4 regions of the Streptomyces sp. NPDC014734 genome follow, and region 4 is predicted to be linked to each of the others. Evidence: riboswitches for the same ligand, from Rfam matches in the RefSeq annotation. Region 4 holds a riboswitch; each other region holds the start of a gene.
The links. Region 4 has a riboswitch for cyclic di-AMP ahead of ACF1CT_RS19765 (transglycosylase SLT domain-containing protein). Riboswitches for the same ligand answer to the same signal wherever they lie in the genome.
Positions count from the first base shown of each region.

Region 1 (7,351 bases), on a different contig from region 4:
CGTCGCTGGACGCGGCGCTGCACTGGCGGCCGGAGGAGCTGTACCTCTACCCGCTGTACGTCCGCCCGTTGACCGGGCTCGGGCGGCTGGGCGCGGACGGCGAGGCGGCGGCGGACGCCGCGTGGGACGAGCAGCGGCTGCGGCTGTACCGCGCCGGCCGGGACCACCTCCTCGCCCACGGCTACGAGCAGGTGTCGATGCGGATGTTCCGTCGCGTCGACGCACCGCGGACGGAGGGCCCCGACGACTACGCGTGCCAGACCGACGGCATGATCGGTCTGGGGTGCGGCGCCCGTTCGTACACCACGAGGCTGCACTACTCCTTCGACTACGCGGTGGAGATGCGCGAGGTGCGGGCGATCATCGACGGCTACACCGCCACGGACGACTTCTCGCGCGCCGAGGTCGGACGGTTCGTCGACGGCGACGAGGCCCGGCGGCGCCACCTGCTGCAGTCGGTCCTCCAGGCCGAGGGGCTGTCCCTGGCCGATTACCGACAGCGATTCGGCAGCGCCCCCGCCGACGACTTCCCCATCGAGCTGGCCCGGTTCGAGGAGCGCGGCTGGCTCGACACCGCGGCCGGGGCGTCCGGCCTGCTGCGGCTCTCCCCGGAGGGTCTCGCCCATTCCGACGCGCTGGGCCCCGAACTCTTCTCCCCCCGCGTGCGGGCCGCGATGGCCGCGTACGAACTGAAGTGAGCACGCTATGGACCTGACCATCCTCTACCGGGGCCCGCTCGCGTCCTGCGACTACGACTGTCCGTACTGCCCGTTCGCCAAGCGACGCGACAGCCGGGAGCAGTTGCGTGCCGACCGGGCGGCGCTGGAGCGGTTCACCGCGTGGGCGGCGGAGCAGACCGGCGACCGGCTCTCGGTGCTGTTCACCCCGTGGGGCGAGGGGCTGGTCCGGTCCTGGTACCGCCGTGCGCTGGTGGAGCTCGCGCGACTGCCGCACATCGGCCGGGTCGCGATCCAGACCAATCTCAGCAGCCGTACCGGTTGGCTGGCCGAGGCGGGTGACGCCGGGCGGGAGAAGATCGCGCTCTGGTGCACGTACCACCCGGGGCAGACGCCGTACGAACGGTTCCTGGGCAAGTGCCGGGAGTTGTCCGCCCTCGGCATCCGTCACAGTGTCGGTGTCGTCGGGCTCGACGAGCATCTCGACGAGGCACGGCGGCTGCGGGCCGCGCTTCCGGAAGAGGTCTACCTCTGGGTGAACGCCGCGGAGGGGCACACCTACACGGACCCGGAGGCGGATCGCTGGACGGCCCTCGATCCGCTCTTCCCGTACAGCCGGCATCCGCACCGCTCGGCCGGGCTGCCCTGCCGGACGGGCGAGTCGGTGATCTCGGTCGACGGCGACGGGACGGTGCGGCGCTGCCATTTCGTTCCGGCGCAGCTCGGCAACCTCTACGACGGCAGTTACCGGCGTGCGCTCGCTCCGCGCGCGTGTCCACTGGCCGTGTGCGACTGCCACATCGGCTACGTGCACCTGGAGACGCTGCCGCTGTACGACGTGTTCGCGGGCGGGGTGCTGGAGCGGATACCGGCGGCGCCCACCGGCCCGGCCTGAGCACCGACGGGCCGGACGCGCCCGGGGCGGCGTCCGGCCCGGGGCGCGTCCCGGGACGCGTCTCAGAGCGGGAGGAGGTCCGGGCGCTTCGCCTCGACGTGGTCGCCCGAGGATTCACCGCGCAGCCGTCGGCCGATCCACGGAACCAGGTACTCGCGCGCCCAGTGGATGTCGTCCCTGCGTACTTCGAGCGTGCCGCGCCGGTCCTGCGGGGGCCACGCCTGGTCCGGGTCGGCCGGTACCTCCAGCCCGAGGACCTGGGCGGCGCGCAGTGCGACCCGGGTGTGTCCCTCGGGGGACAGGTGGAGCCGGTCGTCGTCCCAGGCGCGCCGGTCCTGGACGGAGCGCAGCGACCACAGGTCGAGGACGGGGCAGTCGTAGCGGTCGGCGATGGACCGCACGTGGGCGGTGTACGTGGCGATCTTGCCGCGCAGGTGGCGCAGCACGGGAACGCCCCGGGTGTCGAAGCCCGTGGTGACCATGACGGTGCCGACCGACCGGGCGAGCTCGGCGACGGCGCGCTCGAACCGCTCGGCCACGTCGTCCGGGTCGGTTCCGGGCCTGATGATGTCGTTGCCGCCGGCGCAGAAGGTCACCAGGTCGGGTGCCAGTTCCCTGGCACGCGGCACCTGCTCCTCGACGATCTGGTCGAGGAGGCGTCCGCGTACGGCGAGGTTGGCGTACCTGAAATCCGCGTGCGTGGGGCCTTCGGTGCTCGTCGCCGCGTCGGGGTCCGGGAGCTGGTCCGCGAGAAGTACCGCGAAACGGTCCGCCCAGCCGACGTAGGTCCCGTCCGGACCGGGGTCTCCGACTCCCTCGGTGAAGCTGTCGCCGATCGCCGCGTACGACCCGATGACGCCCTGCCGGTCGATGACGTCACGTTGGTTGTTTCTCGAATCGTCTGCCACAAGGGCTTATCCTGCACCGACGAATGTGACCTACGCGACCGTAATAAGGGGTTGACGGGTGGTGAGATAGACCACCCGGTCAGGGTCTGCGACAGGGGAATAACGAGCTGGGGAGCAGAAGGGGCGGTGCGCCGCCGCGCACCGCCCCTTCGTTGTCGCCCAGGTCACACCTGGCCGCTGCGGCCGTCCGGCCGTTCGGCTCAGACGTAGACGCCGTGCGCGGCGAGGTAGGCGATCGGGTTGATGTCCGAGCCGTAGCCCGGACCGGTGCGGACCTCGAAGTGCAGGTGCGGACCGGTGGCGTTGCCGGTGGAACCGGAGAGGCCGATCTGCTGACCGGCGCCCACGGACTGGCCCGCCGAGACGGAGATCGAGGACAGGTGGCCGTACTGCGAGTAGCGGCCGTCGGCGTGCTTGATGACGACCTGGTTGCCGTACGCGCCGCCCCAGCCCGCGGTGACGACGGTGCCGGAGGTGATGGCCTTCACGCCGGTGCCGGTGAAGACGGGGAAGTCGATCCCGGTGTGGCTGCCGCTGGACCAGTTCGAGCCGGAGGCGCGGTAACCGGTGGTGTGGTTGCCGGGAACCGGGTGCACGTAACCGGAGGCGCTGCTCCGGTCGGCCGGGGCGGACGTCTTCGACTCCGTGACCGTGGAGGGCTTGGCCGGGGCCGACTTGGCGGGGGCGGACTTCTCGACGGTCGCCGACGGCGCCGCGGGGGCCTTCGACGGGAGCGAGGAGCCCGCACCCGCGCCGGTGGGCGCGGAGGCGCCGGAGGCCTTGGCGCCGAGCGTCAGCTTCATGCCCGGGAAGATCAGGCTCGGGTCGTCGCCGACGACCGCGCGGTTGTCCTGGTAGAGCTTCTGCCAGCCGCCGTCGACCTTGTGCTCGGCTGCGATCTTCGACAGGTAGTCGCCCGCGACGACGGAGTACGTCGTGGTGGCGGCCTGCTTCTGGGCGGCCTGCTGGGCCGGGGCGGCGTGTGCGGCGGAGGCCGACTTCGGGGCGGCGGCCGGGGCCGACTGCTCCGCGGCGTGGGCGCCGGTGGCGCCCAGCAGCGGCAGGGCGATGACGGCGCCGCCGGTGCTCACGGCGGCGACGCCGCGGGCGATGGTGCTGGTCCTGGTACGACGGTGCTTACCCGCGATGGGCATGACGTGCTTCCTCTCCGGCGCCTACGAGGTGAGCTGTCGGGTTCGGGCTGGAGATGCCCGGTCGCGGCGAGCGCGACTTCACCCCGAGCCGACCGGATTTCTCCGTTCGGCGGCCTACCTGGTTCCCCCGCTCCTGCCACGCGATGAGTGGGTGCGATATCCGGTCGGCGGCAGGATTAGGCGGTCCGGCCGGATTGACGGTGACCGTAAGCGAGTCGGGACGGCGAGAACAAGCCATTGGTTCCGCACCGGATTCCACGCCGGGAATTCGGCGCGGAATTCCGGTCACCCTCCGTGGATTACGGATCTTGAATTTCCGCGCCGCACACGGAATATCCGACCCCTCCGCCAGCACGTACGGTCACGGATATGATCCCGCTCACGAGCCGGAAACCCGCGAGCGGATCAATCGACACACATTCCATAAAATCAACTCATTACGGACATGGCAGAGATCGGTGCGCGTTCACGCGCGCCGCAGCCTCAGCACCCGCGCGTCCAGGTCGCCCCGGAGCCCGCTGTGCAGCCCCTGGTGGAGCAGCACCGACCCGTGGTGCACCGACCCCGTGTCCAGACAGGTGTACGTCGCCGCCGGGTCGAGTCCGCGCAGTCGCAGGGCCGGCGGCCGCTCCCCGAAGCGCTGCGCCTGCAGCCACATCAGGACCACGGTCTCCTCGCCGTGGACGTACTGCACCGCGCTCAGCCCGCCGCGCGGGGCGCGCAGCCGGTACAGCGCCCCGTGCTGCACCACCGGCCGGATCTCCTTGTAGAGGTCGACCCAGTTCCGCGCCTCGGCCAGGTCCTCCGCACTCCACTCGGCAAGGTCGCCACCCACCCCGAGCACGCCGGCCATCGCGCTCACGAAGCGGAAGCGCAGGGAGCTGACCCGGTCGTTGAGCTGCACGTTCGGGCTGTCGGTGACCCAGGCTGCCATCACCCGGGCGGGATGGATCTGGCCGAATCCCTCCTGGATGGCGAGGCGGTCGAGCGGGTCGGTGTTGTCCGAGGTCCACACCTGATCGGTGCGGGAGAGGATGCCCAGGTCGATCCGGCCACCGCCGCCCGAGCAGGACTCGAAGGCCACCGAGGGATGCGCGGCCCGCAGCCGGTCGATCAACGCGTACAGACCGTCGACATGTTCGACCCAGAGTTTCTGCGGATATTCCTCACCCGGCCATCCCGCGTCCGTGAAGCTGCGGTTGAAGTCCCATTTCACGTAATCGATCGGAGCATTGGTCAGCAGGGCGTCCAGTTGTTCCCAGAGATACTCGCGAACGTCGCTCCGGGCCAGATTGAGCACCAGTTGATGACGGAACTCGGTCCGTTCACGTCCTGGGAAATGCTGCACCCACTCGGGGTGCGCACGATAGAGATCGCTGTCGGGATTGACCATTTCCGGTTCGACCCAGATGCCGAACTGCATGCCGAGGCCGTGCACTTCGTCGGCCAGTGGTTTCAGCCCGCCGGGGAAGCGGTCCGGATTCGGTGTCCAGTCCCCGAGTCCGGCCCGGTCGCTGGTGCGCCGCCCGAACCAGGCGTCGTCCACGACGAACAGCTCGACGCCCATCGCCGCCGCGCGCTCCGCCAGGGTGCGTTGCTGGTCCCGGGAGATGTCGAAGCCGGTCGCCTCCCATGAGTTGTAGAGGACCGGCCGCAACTGCCGTGCGTCCGGGACGACGTGCGCCAGCTGCCAGGCGTGCCAGGCGCGGCTCGCACCGCCGAAGCCCTCCCCGCTCCACAGTCCGGCGAAGACGGGGGTGACGTACGACTCGCCCGGCGCGAGCAGCAGCAGCCCCGCGTCGTCGTGGCCGGCGCCTCCGGTGATCTGCACGACCCCGTCGGGGAGTTGCTGTACGGAGATCCGCCATGAGCCGGACCAGCCGAGGGCGCAGCCGTACACCTCGCCGTGTTCCTCGGTGGCCGCGCCGTCCGCGTCGAGCGCGACCCACGGCAGGTGCTGGTGCCCGGTGTGGCCTCGCCTGCTGGAAATGACGCTCTCGCCGTAGGTGAGCTCCGTCCGCGCGAGTCGCGTCTCCGCCGCCCAGCGGCCGTGCAGCCGGTTCAGCCGCCAGCCGTCCCGGGCGGGCAGCGTCCACGCGGCGGCGTCGGCGCGCAGCAGTTCCAGCGAGGGTCCGTCCGGCCCGGCGTGGGCGACGGTGGCCCAGCGCTCGATCACGTCGGAGTCGTCCCGCATCCGGTAGTGCAGGGTGAGGGCGAGTCGGTGCACCCGGTCGGTGAAGTGGACCCGCAGTTCGTCGCCTTCGACCACGGCGTCGACGAAGGTCCACTCGGTGCCGCGAACCTCCGGGGTGCGCACCGAGAGGGCCGGACGCACGAACCGGGGGCCGCCCTCGACCGGATACTCCTCGCGGCCGTCGAGCGGGGACTCGAACCCCCTGGGCGGCGGCTCCGGCGCGGCGGCCAGGGCCTCCGCCGCCGCGAGGGAGATCCGTGGCCCCCAGTGCAGGTGGATCAGTTCGTCCCGCTCCGTGAGCCGTAGTGCGTAGCCGCTGCTCGCCCCGGTGAGCAGCCAGGTCCGGCCCGAGTCGCCCGTCTCGATCATCGCATCCCCACATTCCAACAGTTCCGCACATCATCAACCATCACAGGCAGCGGGGCAACGGTTGCGACGCGTGATCCACCGACGGACTCACGACCGCTTGCACGACGGCCGGCGGTGTGACGGCACGGGAAGGGGGCGGGGTATCGACAGGAGAAGGGACGAGATGATTGCCTGAGGAACCGATGTCGTAGCGTCGCGGCCGGTGGCCTTGCCGGCGGCTCGCGTCGACGCCAGCACACCCTCAGGAGTCACCGTGACGCAGCAGCCGCAGATCCCGTCGACGGAACCGGAGCTGGCGGGCGTCCGCAACTTCCGCGACGTGGGCGGACTGCCCACCGCGGACGGCCGACGGGTGCGGCACGGGAGGCTGTTTCGCAGCGGGCACCTCGCGCACGCCACGGCCGCGGACACCGCGTTCCTCAGCGGTCTCGGGCTGCACACGGTCTTCGACTTCCGCAATGCCTCCGATCGCCGGCTCGACGGCCTCGACGTGGAGCTGCCGGGCGTGCGGAATCTGAGCATCCCGCTCTCCGACCCGGCCGACGGCGCCGAATTCTGGCGGATGGTGCGCGACGGCGACCTCGACCAGCTGCGCTCGCTCCTCGCGGACGGCAAGGGGGCGGACCGGATGATCGCCTCGTACCGCTCGATCGTCCTGGACCGCACGGTCGAGCACGGCCGGGTGCTGCGCGCCCTGGCCGAGGACAGTGTTCCGGCTCTGATGCACTGCGCCGCGGGCAAGGACCGTGCCGGTCTGTCGATCGCCGTGTCGCTGCTCGCGGTCGGCGTCGAGCGCGACGCCATCGAGGCCGACTACCTGAAGTCCAACGACGCGCACCGCCGGTACCGGATCCACCGCAGCGACACCTCGGCGGACGGCATGTCGGCCGAGGTGATGGAGCTGCTGAATCCGCTCTTCGGCGCCCAGCCGGACTACCTCGCCGCGGCCTTCGCCACCATGGAGGAGACCTGGGGCAGCACGGAGCGCTACCTCTCCGAGGGGCTGGGGCTCACCCCCGGGGCCCGCGAGCGGCTGCGCGACCGGCTTCTGGACACGGCCTGACGACGGCTGTCCGCGGTGGCGGTCAGCCCTTGCCCGCCACCGCGAACAACAGGTAGAGGAAGGCCGCGAAGATGTGTCCGGCGATGAGATA
Region 1 is NZ_JBIBYN010000018.1:148,805-156,155, reverse strand. It holds gene ACF1CT_RS26135 (STM4012 family radical SAM protein) at 1-698, shown strand, start outside; gene ACF1CT_RS26130 (STM4011 family radical SAM protein) at 706-1,572, shown strand; gene ACF1CT_RS26125 (SGNH/GDSL hydrolase family protein) at 1,635-2,480, opposite strand; gene ACF1CT_RS26120 (peptidoglycan DD-metalloendopeptidase family protein) at 2,681-3,634, opposite strand; cyclic di-AMP (ydaO/yuaA leader) riboswitch at 3,640-3,794, opposite strand; gene ACF1CT_RS26115 (alpha-galactosidase) at 4,101-6,197, opposite strand; gene ACF1CT_RS26110 (tyrosine-protein phosphatase) at 6,451-7,260, shown strand; gene ACF1CT_RS26105 (DUF6126 family protein) at 7,283-7,351, opposite strand, start outside.
Region 1: it holds a riboswitch for cyclic di-AMP, as region 4 does, so the genes downstream of both, ACF1CT_RS26120 (peptidoglycan DD-metalloendopeptidase family protein) here and ACF1CT_RS19765 (transglycosylase SLT domain-containing protein) in region 4, are expected to answer to the same signal.

Region 2 (7,351 bases), on a different contig from region 4:
GCCACGTCATCGTCCCGGGTCACGTACGGCGGCATGGTGTAGACGAGGTCGCGGAACGGCCGCAGCCACACCCCTTCCCGTACCGCCGCACGCGTCGCCGCCGCCATGTCCACCTCGTGGTCGAGCTGTACGACCCCGATCGCACCGAGCGTCCGCACGTCCCGGACGCCGGGCAGCCCGGACGCCGGCGCGAGCCCCTCCCGCAGCCCCGCACCGATCCGCCCCACCTCCCGCTCCCAGTCCCCGTCGAGCAGCAGGTCGACGGAGGCGCACGCCACCGCGGCGGCGAGCGGGTTGCCCATGAACGTCGGCCCGTGCGCCAGCACCGGCACCTCGCCCCGCGAGATGCCCTCGGCCACCCGTGAGGTGCACAGCGTCGCCGCCATCGTCAGATAGCCGCCGGTCAGCGCCTTGCCCACGCACATCACGTCCGGGGAGACCCCCGCGTGGCCGGCGGCGAACAACCGTCCCGTGCGGCCGAATCCCGTGGCTATCTCGTCGAACACCAGCAGCACGTCGTGCGCGTCGCACGCCTCGCGCAACACCTTCAGGTAGGCGGGGGAGTGGAACCGCATCCCGCCCGCGCCCTGCACCACCGGCTCCACGATCACCGCGGCCAGCCGATCGGCGTGCTTCGCGACCAGCTCCCACAGATGATCCACGTATCCGGCATCCGGCTCCGTGCCGAAGCCCGCCGGCGGCGCGTCCGCGAAGACCTGCCGGGGCAGAACGCCCGACCACAGCTCGTGCATGCCGCCCTCGGGGTCGCACACCGACATCGGCTGCCAGGTGTCCCCGTGATAGCCGCCGCGCCAGGTCATCAGCCGCTGCTTGGCGGGACGTCCGGCCGAGCGCCAGTACTGCAGGCACATCTTCACGGCGACCTCGACCGACACCGAACCCGAATCGGCGAGGAAGACGTGACGCAGCGGCTCCGGGGTGATCTCCACCAGCCGGGCGGCCAGCCGCACCGCCGGTTCATGGGTGAGCCCGCCGAACATCACATGGCTCATCCGGTCCAGCTGGCCGCGGGCCGCCTCATTGAGCACCGGGTGGTTGTAGCCGTGCACCGCCGACCACCAGGACGACATGCCGTCGACGAGCTCGTGCCAGCCGTGGGCCGGCTCGGCCAGCCGGAGCCGTACCCCGGACGCGGATTCCACGACCAGGGGCTCCTGGCGACCCGGCATCGGGCCGTACGGATGCCAGACGTGCGCCCGGTCCAGCGACCGCAGCTCGGCGGGGGACAGCGGCCCGGGCGCGGCGGGGGAGAGCGGCTCAGGCATTGGGCGCGAGATCCGTACCCGCTCCGCGGCGCCGCACCGCCACCAGGTCGGGACGTGCGGCGGCCGTCTCGTCGACGCCGCGACCGGTGTCGCCGCCGTCGCACGGCGCGCAGCCGCCGTCCCGGGTGCCGCAGCCGCCCTCCGCCGACCGGCGATGGGCGGGCAGCGTCGTCGTGCCCGCGCCCTCCACCTCGAACCCGGCGTCCGTGATCATGTCCAGGTCCGCCTGCCCGGCCTGCCCCTCACTGGTGAGGTAGTCGCCCAGGAAGATCGAGTTGACGAGGTGCAGTGCCAGCGGCTGCATCGAGCGCAGGTGCACCTCGCGCCCGCCCGCGAGCCGCACCTCGACGTCGGGGCAGACGAACCTGACCATCGCCAGGATGCGCAGGCACCGCTGCGGCGTGAGGTTCCACTCCTTGGCCAGCGGCGTTCCCTCGAACGGGATCAGGAAGTTCACCGGCACCGAGTCCGGGTCCAGCTCGCGCAGCGAGAACACGACGTCGACAAGGTCGGCGTCGCTCTCGCCCATTCCGGCGATCAGCCCGGAACACGCGGAGAGCCCGGCGGACTGCGCATGGCGCACGGTCTCCACCCGGTCCGCGTAGGTGTGGGTGGAGGTGATGGTGCCGTACGTCCCCTCGGACGTGTTGAGGTTGTGGTTGTACGCGTCGGCCCCTGCCGAACGCAGTCGCTCGGCCTGCCCGTCGGACAGCAGACCGAGGCAGGCGCACACCTCGACGCCCTCGTGCCGGTCCTTGATGGCCCCGATGGTCTCCGAGACCCGGTCGACATCACGGTCCGTCGGACCGCGGCCGCTCGCCACCAGGCACACCCGCTTGGCGCCCCCCGCCACCCCTGCCGCGGCGGCCTTCGACGCCTCGTCCGGCTTCAGCCAGGTGTACTTGAGGATCCCGGCCCTGGAACCGAGCCGCTGCGAGCAGTACGAGCAGTCCTCCGGACAGAGCCCCGACTTGAGATTGACCAGGTAGTTCAGCTTCACGCGCCGCCCGAACCACTGACGGCGCACCTTTCCGGCCGCCGCCACCACGTCGAGCAGGTCGTCGTCCGGGGTCGCCAGTACGGCGAGAGCTTCTTCACGGGTCGGCAGCTCGCGCCGCAGCCCCTTGTCCACCAGCGTGTTCAGGAGGTCCATGGCATCGATCCTGGCCCACGACGCACCCGGTAGCCAAGGAGGAACCGGACAACAGAGCCTACGAAGGGTGTAGGCATTGCCACACCATGACCTGGGGCCCGCCCGGATATGGTCTGTGAACTGCCTACAAAGGGACCGCTCATGCCCTCCGCCCCGTTCGACTGGATCGACGACGCGGCGCGCCGCCGTGCGGCCGACGGACTCGTCCGTGTGCTCCGCCCCCGGCCCGCCGGGCCCGGGCTCCTGGACCTCGCGAGCAACGACTATCTGGGCCTGACCAGGCATCCCGAGGTCACCGGGGCGGCGGCCGAGGCGGCACGTCGATGGGGCGGCGGGGCGACCGGATCGCGCCTCGTCACCGGCTCCACGACCCTGCACGCCGAACTCGAACGCGAACTCGCGGAATTCTGCGGATTCGAGGCGGCCCTGGTGCTCTCCTCGGGCTACGCCGCCAATCTCGCCGCGCTCACCGCGCTCACCGGGCGCGGTTCGCTGATCGTCTCGGACGCGGGCAACCACGCCTCGATCGTCGACGGCTGCCGGCTCTCCCGGGCCGAGACGTCCGTCGTCCCGCACGCGGACCCCGAAGCCGTGCGCAAGGCGCTGCGCGCGCACGAGGGGCGCGCGCTCGCGGTCACCGACTCGGTCTTCTCGGTCGACGGCGACGCCGCGCCGCTGTCCCGACTGGCCGGGGCCTGCCGCGCGGAGGGCGCCGCGCTGCTCGTCGACGACGCGCACGGCCTGGGCGTGCTCGGCCCGGGCGGCCGGGGCGCGCTCGCGGCCGCCGGAATCGCGGGAGACGGCGGAACCGTCGCCACACTCACCCTCTCCAAATCCCTGGGCAGCCAGGGCGGAGCGGTACTCGGTCCGTCCCGGGTCATCGAGCACCTGGTCAACACGGCCCGCACGTTCATCTTCGACACGGGCCTCGCCCCGGCCGCCGCGGCTGCCGCGCTCGGCGCACTGCGGTTGCTCCGCCGCGAGCCGGAACGCGCCGACCGGGTCCGCGCGGTCGCGACCGGACTGCACGAACGGCTCACCGCTGTCGGGCTGAGCGCCGTGCGTCCGGACGCGGCAGTGGTCTCCGTGCGGGCCCCGTCGGCGGAGGCGGCGGTGCGCTGGGCGGCGGACTGCCGCGGGGCGGGCGTCGCGGTCGGCTGCTTCCGGCCGCCGTCGGTGCCGGACGGTGTGTCCCGGCTGCGGCTGACCGCACGCGCCGACCTGACCGAGGAGCAGATCGCCGACGCGGTGGAGATCCTTCGGCGAACCGCCCCCGCCGTCAGCTGACCGATTGCCGGTGCAGACCGGAGACGAACAGGGCCCAGGCCGATGCGGAGAACCGCAACGGCGCCCGGGACACGTTCTTGGAGTCCCGCACGGCCAGCCGCCCCTCACCGAACGGCGCGGCCTCCACACAGTTGTTCATACCCGTGCTGCGACTGCTGCGCCGCCAGCGCAACTCGTGCTGGGCGAGGCAATCCGACATGACGTCTCCTCCGGCGGTCCGGGGTCAATGACCGTCGCGGTCGATCGCGGTGATGAGCTCCAACGACTGCTGCGGCGACAGCGCGTGGGACTGCATGGTGCGGAAGGCCGAGCTGTACGCCTCAAGGTCTTCTTTCCGCTCCAGATAGAGACTACTCGTCAAATGGTCGAGAACTACCACGTCCAGATCAGAAGTGTTCGGAAATGAGAAGATAACGAAAGGGCCGGTGAGCCCGGCGTACCCGCCGACGGAGAACGGCAGTAACTGGAGTTGTACGTGGGGGAGTTGGGCCACCCGCGTCAGATGGCGCAGTTGTTCCCTCATCACCCGGGGCCCGCCGACCTCTCGCCGCAGTACCGCCTCGTCCAGCACCGCGCTCAGTCGCAGCGGCGGATCCGTGCGCAGCACCCCCTGCCGGGTGAGCCTCACCTCCACCAGGGAATCGAGCTGACCGGAGGGCAGCCCGTCCAGCGACGCCCGGGTCACCGCTCGCGCGTAGTCGGCGGTCTGGAGCAGCCCCGGAACCACCGAGGTCTCCAGCGTCCGCGCGGTGCGGGCCTGGGACTCCAGACTGATGAAGTCGCGGTACTGGGGCGGAATCAGGCCGCGGTAGGCGTGCCACCATCCTGTACCACCGCCTCCCGCCGAGCCCGCCAGCGTCTCCAGAAGTGTCCGGAGTTGCGCGTCGTCCACTCCGTACGCGTCCAGCAGCCGGATCACGTCGGCCGGCCGCACCCCGCTCACCCCGGTCTCGATCCGGCTCACCTTCGACTGGTGCCAGCCGAGCATCCGCGCGGCGTTGCGACTCGTCAGTCCGGACGTGTGGCGCAGACTCCGCAGTTCCTCCCCGAGCTTGCGGCGCCGTACCGCAGGGCCGTGCTGCATGCGCGGCCTCCCTCCCTCTCGTTCCGAGCGGACAGTCTGGCGCGCGCCCCCGGCTCTCCGCGGCGGATTTCACCGCATCGAGCGACAGATATATGCATATCTTGGTGGATCACCCGCACAGAGGGCCGGATCAGTGGCAATCTGGCGCGAAGCACAACCAGGGCCGGGCGTCTGCCGGTCCGGGTGGGAGAGGGGCGGTTCGCCGTGGCAGACCATCAGGAAGCAAGCATCACTCTGCCGAGCGAGCCGGTCTCGGTCCCGGCCGCCCGGAGTCACGTGTCGCGGGTGCTCTCCGCGTGGGGGCTGGCCGCGGGAACGGAACTCGCCGACACCATCCGGCTCATCGTGTCGGAGCTCGCGACCAACGCGGTCCAGCACACCCTCGGTCAGTCGCCCACCTTCACCGTGGATCTGCGGCTGGAGCGGGAGGAACGGCTGCTCGTAGGAGTGACGGACAGTCATCCACGCCGGCCGCGCCGACTGCCCGCCGCCGTGCAGCAGGACAACGGCCGTGGCATGGGGATCATCCGGATGCTGGCCAAGGAGTGCGGCGGACAGCTCGCCGTCACCCCGACCGCCGACGGGGGCAAGACGGTCTGGGTCGCACTCCCGTGGGACATCTCCGCGCGGGAGTGAACTGTCTTCCGCGGCGGGCGACCGGGCCGCCGGGGTTCGGTGCCGGACCCCCGAGCCGCCGTGAACGGAAGGCGGCCGAAGGCGGCGTGCACCGCCGTGGGTCCGGGGCCGGCCGGCGCCCCGGACCGTCGGACGGACGTCAGCGGACGCGTCCGTAGAAGACGCTCCTCGTCCAGATCTTCTCCAGCCGGACCACCGAGCCGGTTCTCGGCGAGTGCCAGATCTTGTTGTGTCCGGCGTAGATCCCCACGTGGTAGATGCTGCGGCCGGAGTGGAAGAAGACCAGGTCGCCGCGTTGCCGGTGCGAGGCCGAGATGTGGCGGGTCTTGTTGTACTGCTGCTGGGCCGTGCGGGGGAGCTTCTTGCCCGCCTTCTTGAACGAGTAGACCGTCAGCCCCGAGCAGTCGAACCGATAGGGGCCGGTGGCCCCCCACCGGTACGGTGCCCCCTTCTTCGACGCGGCGATGTTGAGCGCCTTCAGCGACGGAGCGGCTGCCTGGGCCTCGGTGGCGGCACCCGGTGCGAGCATGGTGCCGCCGACGGCGGCCAGAGTGAGAACCGAGGCCGTACCGGCCCGGGCGAGCAGAGACGGGACATGAACCTGCGCAGTCATGCGCAACCCTTCGTCAGCCGCCTGTGAAGGATGACCTGTCGGGTTCGGGCTGGCGAAGTTGCCCGGCCGCACGCGGCGGCTTCACCCCGAGGGCCGACCGTTCGTCCGGTCGACCCGTTGTGCTCGGGTCCTCCACTCCTGCCGATCCACTTCTGTCGACCAGTCATCCGCGCGGCGGCAGGACTCGGCGTCCGCCCGGACCGCCCCGCCGCGGTGGCGGGGGCTTGTCGTCCCAGGGATCTTGACGCACCGACAGCCGGATTTCCGAGCTGAAACGATGATATGTGAGTCTCCTCACGACTGACCTGTTCGAGTGGAGTAGGTGCTTTCGGTCATCACTCCGTGAGTCCGGGCCGGTCGCACACCAGGGGGAAAGGGTGGACTACATCAGTTTTCGCCAAGATGTGTGCAAGTCGGAATCTTGCTCGCTGGGCGCGTTTTCTACGCTGAAAGAGTAGGAAAGTCGGTTTACTTGCCGGGCGTGTCGCGCGGGAAAGGTGGCGGGAAACCCTGCGGGTCCGCCGATGGCCCGGCGATCAACTCGGCGGAGCGGGCGGCAGGGTGACGCGTCCGGCCCGCCGCTCCCCGTCCAGGACGCGCAGCGCACGTGCCAGGGTCGCGGCGTGGATCCGGGTCTCGCCGCGCTCGTGCATCAGTGCCAGGGCGTCCCGTAGCGCGCCCGCCCGGGAGGCCAGCGCCTGTGCGGCGCGCAGGGCCCCGTAGGTGTCGCTGCCACGGGCCGGATTGATCCGGCCCAGTTGATCGACGACCTCCAGGTAGCGGTCGATGAACTCCCCCTCCGCGCGCGTCAGCGCGGGCAGCGGGGGCGGTTCCGGCGGACGCATGCCGTCCTCACCGCGTGTCGCGCGGGCGGAAGGACGACTTCCGGCTTTCCAGGACGTGGTCCACGAGCCCGTACGCCTTCGCGCCCGGCGCGTCGAGTACGAGATCGCGTTCGATGTCCTCGGCGATCCGGTCGGCGGCCCGGCCCGTGTGACGGGCCAGCAGCGCGACGAGCGTCTCGCGGACCCGTTCGAGTTCGCGTGCCTCGATCTCCAGATCCGACGGCTGCCCCCGCACCGGCTCGGCGAGCTCCGGCTGGCATACGACCGCACGGGCGCCGGGCAGCATGTGACGTCGTCCGGGCGTGCCCGCGGCGAGCAGGAGGGCCGCATGGGAGCCGGCCTGCCCGAGGCAGTAGGTCTCCACGTCGCAGGTGAGGTACTCCATCGTGTCGTGGATGGCGCACATCGCGGCGAACGAGCCCCCGGGGGAGTTGATGTACAGGGACA
Region 2 is NZ_JBIBYN010000017.1:42,568-49,918, forward strand. It holds gene ACF1CT_RS24740 (adenosylmethionine--8-amino-7-oxononanoate transaminase) at 1-1,286, opposite strand, end outside; gene bioB (biotin synthase BioB) at 1,279-2,439, opposite strand; gene ACF1CT_RS24750 (8-amino-7-oxononanoate synthase) at 2,581-3,726, shown strand; gene ACF1CT_RS24755 (DUF397 domain-containing protein) at 3,719-3,925, opposite strand; gene ACF1CT_RS24760 (helix-turn-helix domain-containing protein) at 3,950-4,810, opposite strand; gene ACF1CT_RS24765 (ATP-binding protein) at 5,015-5,446, shown strand; gene ACF1CT_RS24770 (C40 family peptidase) at 5,586-6,059, opposite strand; cyclic di-AMP (ydaO/yuaA leader) riboswitch at 6,063-6,227, opposite strand; gene ACF1CT_RS24775 (hypothetical protein) at 6,596-6,904, opposite strand; gene ACF1CT_RS24780 (ATP-dependent Clp protease proteolytic subunit) at 6,912-7,351, opposite strand, start outside.
Region 2: it holds a riboswitch for cyclic di-AMP, as region 4 does, so the genes downstream of both, ACF1CT_RS24770 (C40 family peptidase) here and ACF1CT_RS19765 (transglycosylase SLT domain-containing protein) in region 4, are expected to answer to the same signal.

Region 3 (7,351 bases), on a different contig from region 4:
GTGCCGTCCTCCAGCCGGGGCTGTGTCTCGACAACGTCCGGGTTGCCGCACGGGCAGCGGTGCGCGATCGCGCGCAGCCCGCGGGGCGGGCGGCCCAGCTGCTCCCGGAACGCGGCGATGTCCGCCTCGGTGGGCTCGGTGGGCTCGGTCTGCGGAGGGGGGGTTTCCATGCCTGCCTAGTTCTGGGTTCTGGTTCTGGTTCTGGTTCTGGTTCTGCCGACGGGGACGGGCGGGAGGAGGACGGAGCCGGACGGGACGCGACGGGGAGGCGAGCGGCGGACGGATCAGCCGCGGTCGGCGCCGTCGACGCCGTCCCAGAGGTTGGAGTGCCACGGCCGGCCGGAGGAGTCCGTCTCGCCGTTGCGTTCCTTGACCGCGTCGGGGTCGATCACCGTGTAGCCGGTCTCCCCGGGGAGAAGATAGTGCAGGTGCTTGCGGGCCAGCTGCCTGATGTAGGCGTCGTCCTGGAGCCGTGCCTTCTCGTCGCGCAGTTCCTCGGTGCGGACGCGGGCCTCGCGCGCCAGGCGCTCCTGGTCGGCGATCTCGTCCTGCTGCGACACGTACTGCCGCATCGGGTACGCCAGCGCGACCACGAGGGAGCACACGATGAGGGCCAGGAAGGCCGCCCGGCCGGTGAGCCGGGAGCGGCGGTCCTGGCGGCGGCTCTGCGACCGGTAGACACGGGCGGCGGTCTGCTCGCCGAGCAGCCGCAGCCGGGTCGCGGTGGAGAACCGGTCCCGGTCCTTCGCGGCCATGTCTCCGCCTCCCCACTACACACGTCCGTCCCCGCACACGGTACGGGACCGGGTGCGGGGACGGACGGAGGCCGACCCCTTCGGGTCCGAACGGCCCGAAGGGGTCGGCCCTCGCGGTGCCGGTCGGCTCGCGGACGGCGTGCCGGTCGGTCAGTCCGCCGGGCGGAACCGCGGGAACGCCGAGCGGCCCGCGTACACCGCGGCGTCGTCGAGGATCTCCTCGATGCGCAGGAGCTGGTTGTACTTGGCGACACGGTCCGAGCGGGCCGGGGCGCCGGTCTTGATCTGGCCGCAGTTCACCGCGACGGCGAGGTCGGCGATGGTGACGTCCTCGGTCTCGCCGGAACGGTGCGACATCATGCACTTGAAGCCGTTGCGCTGGGCGAGCTCGACGGCGTCCAGGGTCTCGGTCAGCGAGCCGATCTGGTTGACCTTGACGAGCAGGGCGTTGGCGGAGCCCTCCTCGATGCCGCGCGCCAGGCGCTCCGGGTTGGTGACGAAGAGGTCGTCGCCGACGATCTGCACCTTGGCGCCGAGCTTGTCGGTGATGATCTTCCAGCCGGCCCAGTCGTCCTCGAACAGCGGGTCCTCGATGGAGACCAGCGGGTACGCGGAGACGAGCTCCTCGTAGTACTCGGTCATCTCGGCGGCCGAGCGGGACTTGCCCTCGAACTCGTACTTCCCGTCCTTGTAGAACTCGGACGCGGCGACGTCGAGCGCGAGCGCGATGTCCTTGCCCGGGACGTAACCGGCCTCCTTGACGGCCTCGACGATGAGGTCGAGGGCGGCGCGGTTCGACTCCAGGTTCGGCGCGAAGCCGCCCTCGTCGCCGAGGCCGGTCGACAGGCCCTTGGTCTTCAGGACCTTCTTCAGGGTGTGGTAGACCTCGGCACCCCAGCGCAGGGCCTCGGAGAAGGACTCCGCGCCGATCGGGGCGATCATGAACTCCTGGATGTCGACGTTGGAGTCGGCGTGCGACCCACCGTTGAGGATGTTCATCATCGGAACGGGCAGCAGGTGCGCGTTCGGGCCGCCGAGGTAGCGGAACAGCGGCAGGTCCGAGGCCTCGGAGGCGGCGTGCGCGACGGCCAGCGAGACGCCGAGGATGGCGTTGGCGCCGAGCGAGCCCTTGTTCTCGGTGGCGTCCAGGTCGAACATCGCCTGGTCGATCAGCCGCTGCTCGGTGGCGTCGTAGCCGACGAGCTCCGGGCCGATCTGCTCGATCACGGCGAGGACGGCCTTCTCGACGCCCTTGCCCTGGTAGCGGTTGGGGTCGCCGTCGCGAAGCTCAATGGCCTCGAACGCGCCGGTGGAGGCGCCGGACGGCACAGCAGCACGGCCCGTGCTGCCGTCGTCGAGGCCGACCTCGACCTCGACCGTGGGGTTCCCCCGGGAGTCGAGGATTTCTCGGGCTACGACGACGTCGATGGACGGCACGAGGCATCTCCTTCTGGGATATGACGCTGGTTCTGCAGGGTCACTTTGGCCTTGCGACAAGAGCCTAACCGGCCCGGCCCGCTCGGCCCGACGACCGCCCGCCCCCTGGGACGAAAAAGGGCCCGAGAGGGCATGATCCGGGGCAAACGGCAGGTTCATTACGGATCAGTAACTACAAAGGTTGAACCGACGGGCGCCGCACACCGCGCCCCTCACGCAGAAACCCCGGCCCGGCGCGTACGGGGAAACGCGCGCCGGGCCGGGGTGGCTCGGGGAGGAGAGAGCCGGGCCGGGATGGCCCGGGGGGAGGGAGCCGGGACTACTTCGTCAGGTGCAGCTGCTGACCCGGGTAGATCAGGTCGGCGTCCTCGACGATGTCCTTGTTCAGCTCGAACAGCCGCTGCCAGCCGCCCTTGACCTTGTGGTCCGCGGCGATCTTGCTGAGGGAGTCGCCGGAGACGACCTTGTACTCGCCGTCGCCCTTCTCGACCTTCTCGCCGGTCGGGGTGGTGACGGTCTTCTTCGACTCGGCGCGCGGGGCGGCGTGGCGCTCCGAGCGGGAGGCGGCCGGGGCCTCGGTGCGCTCGGCCTTCTTCGGCTGGGCCTTCTTCGGCTGGGCCTGCTGCGACTGCTGACGCTTCGGCGCCGAGGGGGTGCTCTGCTGCTTGGCGGCACCGGAGTTGGCGGAGGAACCGGTGTCGACACCCGGGTCGACACCGTCGTTGCGCAGGTTGCCGGCCCAGGCGCAGCCCCAGGCACCCGGACCCTGCATGGCGAGAAGGCGCTCGGCGGTGGCGATCTGCTGGGCCTTGGTGGCCAGGTCGGCGCGGGGGGCGTACTGCGTACCGCCGGCGGCGGCCCAGCTGGACTGCGAGAACTGCAGACCGCCGTAGTAGCCGTTGCCGGTGTTGATGGACCAGTTGCCGCCGGACTCGCACTGGGCGACGGCGTCCCAGGTGGAGACGGAGGCGGCGGAAGCGCCGGTCGCACCCATCAGCGGAACGGCGACGGCGGTGCCGGCGACACCGGCGAGCGTGGCGATCCGGACGGCCTTGGACGGGCGGCGGTGCTTGCCCTTGCCGGAAAACAGCATGGAACTTCTCCTCACCGACGCCTACGAGGTGAGCTGTCGGGTTCGGGCCAAGTGAGTTGCCCGGTCGCACGTCCTAGCGCGCGACTTCACCCCTAGCCGGTCCTGATGCGTCCTTCGACGACCGGGCCGACGCCTACCTGGGTCCCCCGCTCCTGCCTACGGCGCTTTCGCGTCTGTTCCCCCCGACCGACGGCAGGATTCGGCGTGACGGTCGACGGGGCCCGCGGTGCGAGCGGTTTCGAACGTAAACATACGCAAGCCCTACATTCAAAGATGGACACATCGGACAATATGCCCTTACTTGCATCCGATGAACTGCCGTTTCCGCAGGTCGGGAGCGATGCGCGAGAACACCTCGGACACGACACGCCAATACACGCAAAGAGACCCATGTCTCACTTGGACACAAGTGGACATAGGCCCCTGAAGCACCCCAGACTTTGAGGCTCTTTCAGTCGATTGTCAGGCAGTTCTCAGCCTGCCCTCACATCGAGTTCGAGGTTCTGGCCAGGGAGGATGAGGTCCGGGTCGGAGCCGACGACGTCCTTGTTCGACTCGTAGAGCGCGGTCCACCCACCGGGAACCTTCTGTGCGTCAGCAATCGCCCAGAGATTGTCACCGGGACGGACGGTGTAGGTGTCGTCGGCGACCGGGGCTCCCGTGTCGCGGGCCCCGCCCTCGCCCCGGGAGGCGTGACGGCCCGACTCGCGGTCGTCGCCGCCGGACGAGTCGCGGCCCTCCTCGGCGGCCGGGGCGCCGCGGTGCTTGCCACCCGTGCCCGCGGCACCGTCCGTTCCGGACGGGGCGGAGGAACCCGAGGGATCGGAGGAACCCGAGGAACCGGGGCCTGACGAACCGGACGCGTCGTTCGCGCCGGGGGAACGGGAGGCGTCCGCGGACGGGGACGCCGACTCGGTGGCCGAGGGGTTCGCGGACGGCTCGGTGCCGCCCTTCGGCTCCTTGGCGTCGTCCGCGGGCGTGGCGCCGTCGGACGGGGACGCCGACGCGCCCTTCGCCGGCTGCTCGCTCCCCGTCGCCCCCGCGGACTGAGCCGGGTCGGCGGAGGGCGTCACTCCCGGGTCGACCCCGGGCAGCGCCCCGCCCGTCGCGAGGCCGGAGATGACCGCACAGCTCGGCCACGCCTTCGGGCCCCGGGCGTCGAGGATCTTCTCGGCCACCGCGATCTGCTGCGCCCGGCTGGCGAGGTCGGCCCGCGGGGCGTACGACTCACCGCCGTACGCCTTCCAGGTCTCCGGGGAGAGCTGGAGGCCGCCGTAGGAGCCGTTGCCGAAGTCGGCGCTCCACGTGCCCCCGCTCTCGCACTCGGCAACCCGGTCCCATGTCGTGGCGTCGGCCGCCTGCGCGGCGCCCGCGCCGAGCAGCGGGATGGCGATGGCGGATCCGGTCACACCCGCGGCGACGACGATGGCGGGTGCCTGACGAGGGCGGCGGTGTCGGCCGTTCGCGGAGCCCATGGGATTGCCTTCCGTGTGACGGACAAGGTCTGACGAGCGACTGGTGGGTCGAACGGTGAACCTAGCCGGACCCGAACGCGTGTCACAAGTCGATGCAGCACGGATCACGTCAAAGTCACAGAGTTGACGCGGCGTCAGTCCCAGGGGCTCCGGGGCGGGGCGTGAACTCAACCGGCAGGGTGCGCAGTCCGCGCATGATGAGCCCTCCGCGCCACCGCAAATCGGCAGGTTCTCCCGCGAGTCGCAGGTCCGGAAGGCGGGTCAGCAGCGTGGCGAGTGCGGTCCGTCCCTCCAGTCGGGCGAGCGGCGCGCCCAGACAGTAGTGGATGCCGTGCCCGTATCCGAGGTGCTGATTGTCACGCCGTGCGAGGTCGAGCGTGTCGGGGTCGTCGAAGCGCGCCGGGTCGCGGTCGGCCGCCGCGAGGACGACCAGGACCGGGTCCCCCGTCTCGATGTCCCGGCCGCCGAGCGTCAGCGGTTCGGTGGCGAACCGCCAGGTCGCGAGTTCCACCGGCCCGTCGTACCGCAGCAGCTCCTCGATCCCGGTCTCCAGCAGCCCGCTGTCCCCCGCGTCGAGGGAGCGTTGCAGCCGTGCGCGCTCCGCGGGGTTGCGCAGCAGCGCGTACACCCCGTTCCCGATCAGGTTGACGGTCGTCTCGAACCCGGCGAAGAGAAGGATGAAGGCCATGGCCGCCGCCTCGTTCTCGGTGAGGTGCTCGCCGTGGTCGCTCGCCCGGATCAGTCCGGAGATCAGGTCGTCCGACCCGTCCTCCCGCAGCTCCTCCCGCTTGCGGTGGATCAGCTCGGCGAGGTAGCCGCGCATCTTCTTCACCGACCTGGCGACCCCGCCGCGCGGGCCGCCGCCGTGCCGGATCATCATGCCCGCCCAGTCCCGGAAGTCGTCCTGGTCCTCGCGCGGGACTCCCAGCAGGTCGCAGATGGCGTAGATGGGGAGCGGGAACGCGAAGTCGTGGATCAGGTCGGCCCGCCCCTCGGCGGCGAAGCGGTCGATGAGCCGGTCCGTCAGTTCCTGCACGCGCGGCGCGAACTCGGCGACCCGGCGCGGGGTGAACGCCTTGGACACGAGCCGGCGCAACCGGGTGTGGTCGGGCGGGTCGATGTTCAGCAGGTGCGTCATCAGCTCCGCCTTGCGCTCGCCGGGGATGCCGGTCTTCCCCCTGGCGTGTGCCGGTTCGGCGTGGTGGGCCGGGTTCTTCGAGAGCCGGGTGTCGGCGAGTGCCTGCCGGGCGTCCGCGTACCGGGTGACCAGCCACGCCTCGACGCCGCTGGGCAGCGCGGTGCGGTGCACGGGGCTGTGCTCGCGCAGCCAGGCGTAGGCCGGATACGGGTCGGTGGCGAACTCCCAGGTGAAGAGTTCGGGGGCGCTCGCGGGACAGGCGGCGGGCAGATCGGCCGGGCGGTCGGCGGGGCCGTGCTCGGGGCGGTCGGCGGGGCTGTGGTTCACCCCCCGACGTTATCCGCCGCCGTCCGGGCCCCGTCCTCGCGGTGCCGGCCCGGCCGGTCCCGCGGGTGCCGTCCCGGACGTCGGCCGACCTCCGCGGCCCCGGCGGCGCCGTCCCGGGCGTCGGCCCACCCGGTGCCGTCCTGGTCTCAGAGCCTGTCGGGTGACCTCTGACCGGGCGGGCGAAGGCCACCCGACAGGATCTCAGCCGACGCCCTCGGCGGCGCGAATGGCGTCCCGGTAGGCGCGGCCCGCGGCCCGCAGCGCGGCCTCGGGGTCCACCCCGTCGCGTTCCGCGCGCACGGCGAGGGCGAGGAGTTCGTAGCCGATGCCCTCGCCCGTGGGCAGGGGAACGTCGAGCCCGGCGGTACGGACCCGGGAGGCGAGTTTCGCCGCCAGTGCCAGACCGGGCTGACCGACCGGCACCCCGTCGGTGACCGACGCGCGCCGCTTCTCGATCGCCTTGGTCCGCAGCCAGTGCTCGCGCACGTCCTCGGCGGTCTCGGCGGTCTCGTCGCCGAAGACGTGCGGATGGCGGTGGATGAGCTTCTCGACGATGGTCGCGGCCACGTCGTCGACGGAGAACGCCTCCTCCCCGTCCTCGGGGCGGCCCTCCTCGGCGATCCGGGCGTGGAAGACGACCTGGAGGAGCACGTCCCCCAGCTCCTCGCGCAGTTCCTCGCGGTCACCGTCCTCGATGGCCTCGACGAGTTCGTACGCCTCCTCGACCGCGTACTTGGCCAGGCCCTCGTGGGTCTTCTGCGAGGTCCACGGGCATTCCCTCCGGATCCGGTCCATGACCTGGACCAGGTCGAGGAGCCGCGCGCCGGGCAGGTCGTAGGAGCCGGGAAGCAGTTCCAGGTCCGGCATGTCCACCCGGCCGGAACCGGCGAGCCGGGCGAGCCCGTCCGTCAGGGGCCGGTTCCCCTCCCCGCCGGTGAGGACGACCACGCTCCGGCCGCCGGCGCAGGCGTCGACGAGTTCCTGGGCGGTGGGGGCGGCGTGCTCGACGGCGACGCCCGCCTCGCGCAGATAGGGGAGCTGCGGGTGGTCCGGCTCGGCGCAGACCACCCGGTCCGCGGCGTGCAGCGCCTGCCATGCGGGCCAGGACAGCAGTCCGGGCGCCACC
Region 3 is NZ_JBIBYN010000012.1:129,970-137,320, reverse strand. It holds gene ACF1CT_RS20610 (DUF501 domain-containing protein) at 1-170, opposite strand, end outside; gene ACF1CT_RS20605 (septum formation initiator family protein) at 285-755, opposite strand; gene eno (phosphopyruvate hydratase) at 906-2,192, opposite strand; gene ACF1CT_RS20595 (transglycosylase family protein) at 2,512-3,285, opposite strand; cyclic di-AMP (ydaO/yuaA leader) riboswitch at 3,289-3,459, opposite strand; gene ACF1CT_RS20590 (transglycosylase family protein) at 3,759-4,760, opposite strand; gene ACF1CT_RS20585 (cytochrome P450) at 4,876-6,168, opposite strand; gene ACF1CT_RS20580 (nucleoside triphosphate pyrophosphohydrolase) at 6,427-7,351, opposite strand, start outside.
Region 3: it holds a riboswitch for cyclic di-AMP, as region 4 does, so the genes downstream of both, ACF1CT_RS20595 (transglycosylase family protein) here and ACF1CT_RS19765 (transglycosylase SLT domain-containing protein) in region 4, are expected to answer to the same signal.

Region 4 (7,351 bases):
GGCGCGCCCCCGGCCGCGCCCGACCAGAACTTCTTCGACGCGGGCGGGCACTCGCTGCTCGCCGTACGCCTCGCCAACCGCCTGGCGGCGACGGCGGGCCGACGCGTCCCCCTGCGCCGCATCCTCGGCGCACCCACCGTCACCGCGATCGCCGCTCTGTGCCGCGAGACCCGTCAGGAGGACCGGATATGACCACCCCTTGGCTGAGCCTGCCGGAGCGGGAACCGCGGGAAGGCGGCGCGGCGGGCACGCTCGTTGTCTGCTTCGCCCCCACCGGCGCCCACGGATCGACCTACGCGGGCTGGCGCGGACTGCTGCCCGGGAACACCGCGCTCGCACTCGTCACCCCGCCCGGCCGCGGCACCCGCGTCGACGAGGAACCCGTCACCGCCATGACCGTCTACGCGGACACCGTCGCCGCCGAGATCCGCGCGGTGCGCGAGGGACGGCGGGTGGTGCTGATCGGGGTCAGCCTCGGTGCGCTGCTCGCGTACGAGACGTGCTGCCGGCTGCTCGACGCACAGGTGCCGGTCGCCAGGCTGTGCGTGGTGGCCGGACAGTGCCCCGGCGACTTCCGCGGCGACGGCGGCGAGATCACCGTCGAGGACGCGCGCGCCTTCGTCGCGGGGACCGGACTCACCGACCCGGAACTGCTGGCCGACCCCGAGTTCGAGGAGGTGCTGCTGCCCCCGGTCATCGCCGATCTGCGGCTCGCCGCCCGCTACGACGGGAGCCGGTCGGCCGTTCCGCACGTCGACCTGCGCGCGGTGTGGGCCACCGACGACACGCACGTCCACGAGGTGACGGTGCGCCGCTGGGCCGACTGGACCGGCGCCACGTTCACGACGAGGTCCGTCGAGGGCGGTCACTACGTCCACCAGGAGGACCCGGCGGCCGTCATCTCCGCCTGCCTGGACGGCCTTCCCGGCACCCGGCCGTCCCGTCGTTCCGTGCTGGGCGCCGGTGCGACCGCCGTCGCGGGCACCCTGCTCGGGCTCGGCGCGGCCGCGGCCGGCGCCCCACGGGCCTCGGCCGCCGTGCCCGGGGCGGACGGCGGGCCCTACGACGGGGACCCCACCGACCCGGTGGAACTCGCCGTCGCCATGATCCGCCAGGACACCAGCAACCCCGGCGACGGCGCCGTCACCGAGCCGTACGCACGGATGCTCCAGGGCATCTTCCGCGCCGCCGGGGTGGCCACCGAGATCGTGCCCACCCCCAAGGACGGCAACGTCCACTTCTTCGCCCGCGTCCCCGGCGGTGGGGCGCACCGGAAGAAACCACTGGTCCTGCTCGGCCACTCCGACGTCGTTCCCGCCATCGGCGACACCTGGACGAAGCGGCCCTTCGCGGGGGACATCGCGGACGGCAAGCTGTACGGCCGCGGCTCGCTCGACATGAAGGGTGTCAACGCGGCCTTCGTCGCCGCCCTGCTGCGACACGTCCGCGAGGGCGCCGTCTTCGACCGCGACATCGTCCTCTGGTCCGACTGCGACGAGGAACAGGGGCCCTACGGTGTGGGCTGGTTCCTCAAGGAACACCCCGGCCGGGTCGAGGCCGGCGCGGTCATCACCGAGGGCGGCTGGGTGCTCGACCAGCACGACGGCACCGCGCCCATGATCGCCTCGCTGACCTGCAACGACAAACGCTCCCTGCTGCTGCGGCTGGAGACGTCCGCGTACGCCACCCACACCTCCAAACCGTTCACCGGACAGGCCGTGATCCGGCTGGGCGAGGTGCTGGACCACCTGGGGGACTGGCGGGCCCACATCCGGCCCAACGCGCTCTCCCGGCTCTACTTCGCCGAACTCGCCGAGGCCACCACCGACCGGTCGCTCTCCGAGGCGATCCGCCGGATGCTCGACGCCCGCACCGAACAACGGCGGGACCGGGCGGGCGAGGAGACGGTCCGGCTCAGCCGGACCCCGGAACTGCACAACGCGATGCTCCGGACCACACTCGCCTTCACCTCGGCACGGTCCGGTTACTACCCGAGCATCGTGCCGGGCACCGCGACCGCCGAGTTCCGGGCCGCCTTCCTGCCCGGCGCCGACGACCCCGGCCGCATCGTCGCCGAACTGCGCGCGTACATCGGCAACCGGGCGACACTGACCGTGGTCGGGAACCCGGGCGAGAGCGAGCAGCAGGCACTGGACCGGCTGCGGGGCTACCTGGCCACGCCCGACTCCGACCACGACACGGACGTCTTCCGCGCCTGGCGGGCGGCCGTGCGCCGGACCCACCCCGGAGTGCGTGCCACCGCCTGCCAGTTCGAGGCGGTCACCAGCGCCGTTCCGTTCCGTGAACAGAACATTCCCGTGTACGGCATGTACCCGTTCACCGTCGACCGCGACATGCTCACACGCATGCACGGCACCGACGAGCACATCGGCGTCGAGGCCCTGCGGCAGGGCACCGAGACGGTGTACGAGATGCTCGCCGGGCTGCGCACGCGGGCCTGAACCGGGCTCGCGCGGCGGGTGGGCCCGGCCACGTCCGGCCCGGGCGCATCCGCCGCGCGGGGAACGCGTCACCCCATCCCGACCCGGTCGAGGGTGCGTTCGACCGCCCTCGCCCCGTTCCGGCAGCTCTCGTCGCGCCGTTCCTGGACCCACCGCGGTTCCCGGCGCCGCGACGCTTTCCGTCCACGCGCGGACCCCGTCGACGGCCACGGTCCGGTGGCCCTCCAGAGCCCGCGCCCGGCGCCGGACCGGTCGTCACTTCTCCGGCGGCGTGGGAATGCTGCCCTCCGGCTCGGGTTCCGCGGCGGGGATGAAACGTCCCACGAGGTGCTTGTACAGGAAGGCGCCGACCAGGCCGCCCACGAGCGGGCCCACGATCGGGACCCAGTAGTAGAAATTCCCGTACTGGTCCCGCCAGGCACCTTTGTATCCGGTGAGGAAACTCGCCAGCCGAGGGCCGAAGTCACGGGCGGGATTGATCGCGTAACCCGCGTTGGTGCCGAACGCCATACCGATGGCCACCACGATGAGCCCCACGACGAGCGGACTCAGATTGGCCCCCGGCGGAGTGTTGAGGAGATCGGTGACCGCGAAGATCAGCAGGATGAGAATGGCGGTACCGATGATCTGGTCCCGCAACGCACCCCATTCGGACACGGGAAGTGCGGTGTTCCCGTTGGCCGGAAGCGTCGAGAAGACGAATTGAGTCCTGATGGTGTGTCCGGGATCCGCCCTCGCCAGGGCCTCGGTGTAATTCCAACGCACCACCAGGGCACCGACGAAGGCCCCCACGAGCTGCGCGAGGGAATAGGGGACGACCTTTCTCCAGGGGAAATCCTTGAAGGCCGCGAGTGAGAGTGTCACCGCCGGATTGAGATGTGCGCCGCTCAGCCTGCCCGCCACATAGACGCCCAGGGTGACCCCGAGCCCCCACGCCCAGGCGATGCTGTCGTGATTCCCGAGGCCGCCCGGCGGGTCGGTGAGTGCCCCGCCCGCCACGACCTGGGCGACCACGCCGCAGCCGAAGAGGATGAGAACCAGCGTTCCGGCGAATTCCGCCGCGAGTTCCCCGCCGATTCCCGACAACTTGAGCCGCTCCATGGGCATCTCGCTTCCCGGGTCATGGCCGGTGGCGGCGTTGATCCAGATTTGAGCGTAAATGCCGGGAACGGGTTCCGCATGCGGTGGCGGAGGGCGGCGTGCGACGCGTGCGCGCGGCGGTGGGGTCCCGCTCGGGAGGCACACCCCGTGGGGGTATGGTCGCTCCGTACCACAGGGCTCGTACGAACGAGGATGCCGAGGCAGCCGTGAATCGCAGAGGGGCACGCGCACCGGGAGCGTCCCGGCTGCTCGTCCTGTGCGCCGTCCTGTGCGGTGTGTTCCTGATGCACGGGGCTCCGGCGAGCGCGGCGGGGGGCTGCCACGACGCCATGGCCATGAGCGCGGCTCCCTCCGCGCCCATGCCGACGGGGACCGGCCACCTCGCCGAGCCGGACGAACGCGCCGCGCACGGCGCCGTCCGCGCGGCCCCCGCGCCGCCCGGCGCGGCAGGCGAGTCCTGCGTGTCGACCCGGGCCCGTGACCGGTCGCTGCCGCCGTTGACGGTGCTCGGGTCCGTGGCCCCGGCCGCGTGGGTCCTTCCGGGGCGCACCGCGGCCCCGGAAGGACCGGAGCGGAGGGGGCCGCCGTACGCGGGAAGAGGGCTGTTGCTCCAGGTGTGTGTCGCGCGGACGTGACGGGTGGTTCGCCGGACCGGGCCCCGGGCCGGGTCCGGCAGGACGACCCACCCTTCTCCCGCGCGTCACCGATGTGGCGCCGACCACCTGGAAAGACACCTGTGATGTCTGTTTGTCCCACCCGTTCCGTTTCTCCCGCCCGTTCTGCGGTCGTCCGCCGCACATCGGCCGCCGTCGGCACGCTCGCCGCACTCGCCCTGACGCTGACGGCCTGTGGCTCCCCCGGCGGTTCCGGTTCCGACGGCCCGTCCGCGCCGGGCACGGACCACGGTGCGCCCCGTGCCACCGTGTCGGCCGCCCCCGGCGGTGCGTTCGGCGACGCGGACGTGGAGTTCGCGCAGCAGATGATCCCGCACCACCGCCAGGCCGTCGAGATGGCGGAGCTCGCCGACGGCCGTGCCGCCGATCCCGAGATCAAGGAGCTGGCCTCGGCCGTCAAGAAGGCCCAGGACCCCGAGATCAGCACCATGACGGGCTGGCTGAAGGCCTGGGGCGAGCCGCTGCCCGCGGCCTCGATGGGGGACATGCCCGGTATGCATCACGGCCCGGACGGTGCGGGCATGCCCGGAATGATGTCCGGCGAGGACATGAGCGGTCTTGAGGCCGCCGAGGGCAAGGACTTCGACAAGAAGTTCGCCCGGCTCATGATCGCGCACCACGAAGGTGCGGTCACCATGGCCGAGAAGGAACGGAAGGACGGCCGCAACGCCGAAGCGAAGAAGCTCGCCGGTGCCGTCATCACCGCGCAGACCGCCGAGATCGAGCAGATGAACAAGATCCTCGCCAGGCTTTGAGGGTGATCGCGCGGGGCCGTCCGTCGTGTGGTGACGGGCGGCCCCGCTCCGTGGCGCGCTCGGAACGGGGCTCCGGCCGCGGGGTCGGGGGGAAGGGCGCAGCCAGCGAGGAGATGTCACCCTATGGGCGTTTTGCGTCTTATGTGCGTTCTATTCTTTAATGATTGATTTGATGCGTGGTGCGACCTTTGGGTGCAAGGTGAAATGCCCCTTTCGTGAATCCGTGGTGTGAGTCACGTAAAGACGCCGGCGCGGCCCGGCCGACGGCCCGGACCCCTTTCGCGCGGGGGATATTGACTTCGCGGTGTGAGATGGATTACTGCGAATTGAATGAATTGATCATGTGAATCAATGTGATCAAAAAATGGGGGCTTGTTTCATTCCGCTTTTCTCGCCTACGGTCACCGTCAATCCGGACGGAACGCCGAATCCTGCCGCCGTCCGAGATCCCGACCCACTTCACGTACGGCAGGAGCGGGGGAACCAGGTAGGCCGCCGGTCCGGTATCCGGGCCGGCTCGGGGTGAAGCCGCATTCGCGTGCGGCCGGACATCTCCAGTCCGAACCCGACAGCTCACCTCGCAGGCGGCGGAGAGGAATTCGCCATGACCGCTACGGGCAAGTACCGTCGCCACTCGTTCATTTCGCCGACCCGCGGCATCATTGCCGCAGCGACGGGCGGAATGGCCCTCGTGCTCCCGCTGATCGGCGCCGGCTTCGCCTCGGCCGCTCCGGCACAGGCCGCCACCGCCGCCAAGGCCTCGGCGCCGGCCTCGTCCGTCGTCGGACAGGTCTCCGCGCGGAACGCCGCGCCCACGACACACTCCGTGATCGCGGGCGACACCCTTTCCGGGATCGCGCGGAAGTACTCCGTCGAAGGCGGCTGGCAGAAGCTGTACGAGGGCAACCGAGAGGTCATCGGCGGCAACCCCGCCCTGATCGTCCCGGGCCTGAAGCTGGTCGTCGCCGGGGCGGGATCCGGCGCCTCCACCGCGGTACCGGCCGCGAGCGGTGCCCCGGCCGCGGCCGTCACCGCCGCGCCGGTCGTGTACACGAACAACCTGGACGGCTGGATCAGGGAATCGCTGTCCGTCATGGCCCGCCACGGCATTCCGGGCAGCTACGACGGTATCCACCGCAACATCCTGCGCGAGTCCTCCGGCAACCCCCGGGCCGTCAACAACTGGGACTCGAACGCCGTCGCCGGAACGCCCTCCAAGGGCCTCCTCCAGATCATCGACCCGACGTTCCGCGCCTACCACGTGCCCGGTACCGCGCTGGACAGCTACGACCCGGTCGCCAACATCACCGCGGCGTGCAACTACGCCGCCGCCAAGTACGGTTCGATCGACAACGTGTTCGGCGCCTACTGACACCCGTCCGCACCGGCCCGGCGCCGTTGCGACGAGGACACGAAACGCCCCCGCGGAAGGCCGAGAGGCCCGACGCGGGGGCGTTCTCGCGTTCTCGTGTTCTCGTGTTCTCGCGTCCTCACGGACGTCGCGCGACGCGGTGTGCGGGATGCGGGGTGCGTTCCACGGCACCCCGGTCGCCTTCGCCCGCGACCGGCGCGTCCCTCACTCCGGGGCGCTCCGGGTCGGCCGCCCCGGCGACCGGAGCGGTGGCCGGGGAACCGTGGCCGCGGCTCCCTCCCGGACCGACCGCACCGCCGCGTCGTGGAGGCGTCTGCTGTCCTCCTCCGAACCGCAGGCCACGGGGCTGCCCGACATGGTGAACCAGTCGATAGCGCCCGTGTACTGCACGGTCACCTGGGCCATGTCGTCGGCCCAGGTCGTATGGATGGTCAGGTCCCCGGTCAGGACACCGACCTCCTCCGTGAGCACGCCGCCGTGCCCGGAGAAAACACCACGAGTCGTCCATGACGCCCAAGCCATACATCCAGGCTGGCACCTGGTCGGGCAACGCGCGACCCGCGAACCGTGCCACCCGCGCGTCCCGGGGCCCCGGCGCCCGTTCCGGATGCCGGGACGAGCGAAACTTTCCGCCCCGCCCGACTGCGGTTCCCGCACCCACCGACTCCCGTACGAGATGACGCACTTTTGGCGTCAAACCGTCGTGACACTGCGCTTTGGCAACGAATTCCGAAGGTAAACAGCTCTTGACCTACGGAACTCGTCGAGATTGCATGTCGCGCTGGGAGCGACGAAAACACCCACCACGTCCCTCGTCTGGAGGCGATACCGCTCCCTGTTCGAACACCGCACCTGTCGATCGGAAACGCACGATGACCGAAACGCTCAGCGCTCCCCAGGCGCTCGCACCGGCGACCGGCCCCACCCCGCAGAAGCTCAAGCGTTCCATCGGCGTCGTGGGCGGAACACTGCTCACGCTGTCCTGCG
Region 4 is NZ_JBIBYN010000011.1:231,786-239,136, reverse strand. It holds gene ACF1CT_RS19790 (amino acid adenylation domain-containing protein) at 1-192, shown strand, start outside; gene ACF1CT_RS19785 (M20/M25/M40 family metallo-hydrolase) at 189-2,462, shown strand; gene ACF1CT_RS19780 (MIP/aquaporin family protein) at 2,718-3,563, opposite strand; gene ACF1CT_RS19775 (hypothetical protein) at 3,770-4,198, shown strand; gene ACF1CT_RS19770 (DUF305 domain-containing protein) at 4,303-4,992, shown strand; cyclic di-AMP (ydaO/yuaA leader) riboswitch at 5,405-5,592, shown strand; gene ACF1CT_RS19765 (transglycosylase SLT domain-containing protein) at 5,597-6,364, shown strand; gene ACF1CT_RS19760 (hypothetical protein) at 6,569-6,886, opposite strand; gene ACF1CT_RS19755 (APC family permease) at 7,237-7,351, shown strand, end outside.